Linked DNA regions of Buchnera aphidicola (Macrosiphoniella sanborni). The main gene of each other region encodes a partner of the protein of the gene in region 2 in a complex. Links are inferred from orthologs where the notes say so. Each region holds a gene or a part of one and is shown on either strand. Other genes may lie near its edges.

Evidence for each region. The genes of interacting proteins can lie anywhere in the genome.
Region 1: the proteins of D9V74_RS00305 (region 2) and D9V74_RS02730 are in contact, whole or in part, in an NMR structure (PDB 1J6T), measured with the Escherichia coli proteins. The link is inferred for Buchnera aphidicola (Macrosiphoniella sanborni) from one-to-one orthologs.

What each region holds. Positions count from the first base shown.
Region 1 is NZ_CP034864.1:586,953-589,958, reverse strand. The notes cover bases 1-2,923. They hold D9V74_RS02730 (PTS mannitol transporter subunit IICBA), read left to right. Parts: upstream 1-481; coding sequence 482-2,365; downstream 2,366-2,923. Other genes in these bases: D9V74_RS02725 (mannitol-1-phosphate 5-dehydrogenase), read left to right, coding at 2,414-2,923; pgi (glucose-6-phosphate isomerase), read left to right, coding at 1-288. Outside these bases: more of D9V74_RS02725, read left to right, coding at 2,924-3,006. UniProt on the Escherichia coli protein: The phosphoenolpyruvate-dependent sugar phosphotransferase system (sugar PTS), a major carbohydrate active transport system, catalyzes the phosphorylation of incoming sugar substrates concomitantly with their translocation across the cell membrane.
Region 2 is NZ_CP034864.1:67,595-70,449, forward strand. The notes cover bases 4-2,775. They hold D9V74_RS00305 (HPr family phosphocarrier protein), read right to left. Parts: upstream 1,633-2,775; coding sequence 1,375-1,632; downstream 4-1,374. Other genes in these bases: ptsI (phosphoenolpyruvate-protein phosphotransferase PtsI), read right to left, coding at 4-1,225; cysK (cysteine synthase A), read right to left, coding at 1,781-2,737. Also shown: more of ptsI, read right to left, coding at 1-3.

The DNA of each region.
Region 1 (3,006 bases), 520 kb from region 2 along the record:
AATGATATTTTACCTTTTAAAATATGTAAAGGAAATCAACCAACAAATTCAATTTTAATAAGAAAAATTACTCCTTATAATTTAGGTGCATTAATTGCCTTATACGAACATAAAATTTTTGTTCAAGGTTATATATTGAATATTTTTAGTTTTGATCAATGGGGTGTGGAAATAGGAAAAAAAATATCTAAAAATATTTATAATGATTTAAAAAGTAATATTTATAATAAAAATTATGATTCTTCGACTCAAGGTCTTATTAATTTTTATAAATTTTTTAGTATATAACCGAATTTATTATCAATCATATAAAAACTTTATTATTTGAAATATACAAAAAAAAATTTTTTATATTAAAATTGGTTAAATATTTTTTTAGAATATTAAATGAGTTAATTTGTTTTTACATAACATTTTGAAAAATATTTTAATATTCTATTTATTTATTATATTATTTATGATAGGAATATGAGTGTTGACTATGTTAATATCAATTAAATTAAAAATACAGAATTTCGGTCAGTTTTTAAGTAGCATGATTATGCCTAATATCAGTATTTTTATTGCATGGGGGATAATGAGTGCTTTATTTGTTCCATTGGGATGGCAACCTAACAAAAATTTAGAGCAATTACTGTTTCCAATGGTTTTTTATCTTTTACCTATTTTAATTGGATATACTGGAGGAAATTTAATTTCTTCTTCTAGAGGAGGATTAGTTGGTGCTATAGCCACTATAGGAGTTATTACTAGTACTAATATGCCAATGTTATTAGGTGGAATGATTGTAGGACCTTTAAGTGGTTGGATTATAAAATATTTTGACAAAAAAATAGAAAATAAAGTTAAAAATGGTTTTGAAATGTTAGTAAATAATTTTTCTATTGCAATAATAGGAATATTGTTATCAATTATTTCATTTTTTACAATTGGACCATTTATTCAATGGTTATCTCATGTGCTAGAAAGATTAATAAAAATTATAATGTATTATCATTTATTACCTTTTACTTCTATTATTATAGAACCAGCTAAAATATTCTTTTTAAACAATGCGATGAATCATGGAATTTTTTCACCTTTAGGTATTCAAGAAGCATCTAAAAATCATATGTCTATATTTTTTTTAATCGAATCGAATCCTGGTCCAGGATTAGGTGTATTAATAGCATGGTTTTTTTTTGGAAAAGGCGATTTACGTAAATCTTCAGGAGGAGCTGCAATCATTGAATTTTTAGGAGGAGTACATGAAATTTATTTTCCTTACATTTTAATTAAACCAAAATTAATTATTTCTCTTATTTTAGGTGGAATGAGTGGTATTTTTTTGCTAGTTTTTCTAAAAGGTGGTTTAATTTCTATAGCATCACCAGGTTCTGTGTTATCTATTTTAGCTATGACTCCGAAAGGTTGTTATTTAGCTAATATTCTAGCTATTTTTTGTTCTTTTTTAGTTTCTTTTATCAGTTCTGCATTATTTTTAAAATTTAATTTTGATCTGTATAAAGTAGAGTATAAAAATAATTTTAATCCCTTATCTTTGAAAAATAATTTAGATCATATTAATTTTAATGGAATTAAAAGTATTATTGTCGCTTGTGATGCTGGTATGGGATCTAGTGCATTAGGTGCAAGTATTCTACGAAAAAAAATAAAAAAAGCTAATTTAAATTATATTTCTGTTTTAAATACAGCTATTAATTTATTACCAAAAAAAACAGATTTAGTTATTACACATCAAAATTTAACATCTCGTGCTCAAAAATATGCACCATATGCGCAGCATATCTCTTTAAAAAACTTTCTTAATAATAATTTTTATGATAATTTAATAGAAAAATTAATCAAACATACTAATACTATCAATATTAATCAAAATATTGATCATGTCCGTATTACAGATAATGATAATAAGAAACAATCATTTAGTTTATTCCAATTGACTGAAAAAAATATTTTACTCAATCAATATGCTGATAGTAAAGAAGAAGCTATTAAAATTGTTGGAAAACAACTTGTTACGCAAGGTTATGTTAAAGAGAATTATATTGAATCTATGTTAGAAAGAGAAAAAATGTCTTCTACTTGGCTTGGAGAATCAATAGCATTACCGCACGGAACAATTGAATCAAAAGATTCTGTTTTAAAAACAGGAATAATTTTTTGTCAATTTCCTAAAGGTGTTCAATTTGGAGAAGAAATAGATGAAATTGCTTATCTTGTTATTGGTATTGCGGCAAAAAATAACGAACATATTATGGTAGTAAGTAATATCACTAATGCTTTAGATAATCAAAAAACTATTCAAAAATTATCTACTACTACTAGTATAAATGAAGTTTTAGAATTATTAACTATTAAATAAATTTAATTTTATTTTAATTTTCAATATAATATTTTATTGGATCGATTTATGAAAGCACTCCATTTTGGCGCAGGTAATATTGGACGTGGTTTTATTGGCAAAACGTTATCAGAATCTGGATTTGAAGTTATTTTTGCAGATCTTAATCAAGATATAGTAAATGCAATTAATAATAATAAAGAATATTCAGTTAAAACAGTAAGTTGTAATAGATATAAAATCACTAATATTAAAAATATAACTGCTATTAATGTAAATGATTTAGATATTTTTAAAAAAATCTCTTCAGTTGACTTAATTACAACAGCAGTAGGTGTGAATGCACTCAATAACCTTGCTAATATTATAGCAAAAGGAATAATATTAAAAGTGCAAAATGAATCAGTAATACCTTTAAATATTATTGCTTGTGAAAATAAAATAAAAGCAAGTTCTTTTTTAAAAAAAGAAGTTTTGAAAATATTACCTATAAGATATCATAATTATTTAAGTGAATGTGTAGGATTTATAGATTGTAGTATTGATACGATCATTCCGCTAGTTAATTATAATAAATGTGATTTATTTGTTATCGCAGAAGAATTTAAAGAATGGATTGTTAATATTCACCAATTTAAAGGTACAATACCAAAAATTATTGA
Region 2 (2,855 bases):
GTATATTTATCTCTGATTTTAATAATCTGATTTCTTCTACAGATATTATCATAGGAAATAGAATACATATTTTACCAAAAGCAGAAGCTCTAAGAATGGCTTTTAATTGTGCATGTAATATTTCTTTACGATCTATTGAAATACGTATAGCTCGCCATCCTAAAAAAGGATTTTCTTCTTTTGGCAAGTTCATATAAGGAAGATCTTTATCGCCTCCAATATCCATTGTTCTAATGATAACAGCTTTATTTTGCATTGATTCTGCAATTTCTTTATATGCTTGAAATTGTTCATTTTCAGTAGGTAAAGAATTTCTACCCATAAATAAAAATTCAGTACGATAGAGACCAATACATTCTGCACCATTATTTTTTGCAGAATTAATTTCTTGTAGATTCCCAATATTAGAACCTATTTTAATACTATGACCATCTAGAGTAGTCGCAGGTAAATTTTTTAAAATAATTAATTTATTTTTATTGAAGAAATATTTTCTTTGTATTATTTTTTTTTGATTAATTAATTCATCTGATGGATTAATAAAAATTTGATTATTAATAGAATCTAAAATAATATTATCATTATTGTTTACTATTTTTGTAATATTACCTGTTCCTACAATAGCAGGAATTTCTAAGGATCGTGCCATAATAGACGTATGTGATGTTTTACCTCCCAAGTCAGTAATAAATCCTAAAATATATTTTAGATTAATTTGAGCTGTTTCAGATGGAGTTAAATCTTTTGCAATTAAAATTACTTTTTTATTTATATTATTTAAATCTATAATATTGAGATTAAGTATATTTTTTAATAAACGATTTCCAATATCTCTTACATCAATTGCTCTATTTTTTAAATATTCATCTTCTAGATTTTCTAATGTTTTAGCTTGTCCTTCAATAATGATCTCAGTAGCTGCAGCGGCAGATATGTTTTTTTTTTGTATAAGAGATATTATTTCTTGTTCTAATTCTTCATCTTCGAGGAGCATGATATGACCTTCAAAGATACTTTCTTTATTTTCTCCTAAATTTTTTTTTGTCTTAATTTTAATTTCTGTTAATTGTTTTATTGATTTTTTTCTACCTTCAAAAAATTTTTCTATTTCGTTTTTAATATCTTTAATATTAATTAAATTCCGGTTAATAACAATTTTTTCTTCTTTTAGTAAAAGAGCTTGTCCAAAGGCTATACCCGGTGATGCTAAAATGCCTGAAATCATAACATGACCTTTAATAATAAATTGTGTCTATTTAGAGATAAAAATGACGTGTCAGGCGAATATATATTTGTATAAATTCATTAGAATTAATGTTTTTATTACATCTAATTGTTTTAGAAAATTTATAAAAATTTTTCTTTAATTAGAAACTATTCTAGTTCTGTCATTATTGCGGATAAATGTTTAATAGCTTTTTCTTCATCTTCACCTTCAGCTGAAAGTGTAATCAGACTTCCTTGAATTAAACCTAATGTTTGAATTTTAAATAAACTTTTTGCGTTGACTGATTTACCATTATAAATAATAGAGATATCAGAAATAAATTTTTTTGCTTCTTTTACAAATTGTGCAGCTGGACGAGTATGTAGCCCATGTGGTGCAGTTATTGTGATTTGGTTTGTAACCATTTTTTTTCCTTTAAAAATATTTTTTTAAATAATATTTCTATATATGGTTTTAATAATTTTTCTATTTTAAAAATATAAAAATATTATTTCTATAATTAAAATAAGATTTTTTATTTTTTTATTGAAAATAATATGATAGTACATTTATTTATTTTGTAATTAAATTGGAAAATAGTTCTGTACTCAAATAACGTTCTCCTGAAGAAGGCAAAATAACAACTATTTTCTTGTTTGAAAATATTTTTTTTTGTTGTATTTTGAGAGCAGCACATAAAGCAGCACCAGAAGAAATTCCTGCTAATATTCCTTCTTGTTTCATTAGCTTTCTAGCCATTTTAATTGATTCTTCACTAGAAACAGTAATTACTTTATCAATTAAGGTTAAATCTAAATTTTTAGGAATAAAGCCAGCACCAATACCTTGAATTTTATGTGGTCCAGGTGTTATATCTTTTCCTGTTAAAAATTGTGTAATAACAGGAGATTCAGAAGGTTCAACAGCGACACTAATAAAATTTTTCTTACCTTGAGTGATTTTTATATATTTTGTTATTCCTGTAATAGTTCCTCCTGTTCCTACAGCAGAAATTAAAATATCTATATTTCCTTGGGTATCATTCCAAATTTCTGGACCAGTAGTTTCTTCATGAATTTTAGGATTAGCAGGATTTTCAAATTGTTTTAATAAAAGATATTTTTCTTTATTGTCTAATACAATATTATTAGCTTTAGAAACAGCTCCTTGCATACCATATTGTCCATCGGTTAGTATTAATTTAGCACCTAAAACTTGCAGTAATTTTCTTCTTTCAATAGACATTGTATCAGGCATAACAAGAGTTAATTTATAGTTTCTTGAAGCAGCGACATAAGCTAATGCTATTCCTGTATTACCACTAGTGGCTTCTATTAATTCTACATTTTTATTTAAATTTCCATTTTTTTCTGCAGTCCATATCATATTAGCACCAATTCGGCATTTTACACTAAAACTTGGATTTCTTGATTCTATTTTTACTAAAATTTTTCCTTTTCCTATAGTGTTTAAACGTACTAAAGGTGTATTTCCAATAGTTAAAGAATTATCTTTATATATTTTACTCATTTTTTTCCTTATTTTTAATAGTAATTAGTAATTTCATTATACTTTTTTTTTATAATTTTTAAAAAATTCTACTTTTTATTATGAGTAAAAATTATATAATAAAAATATTTTAAAATAC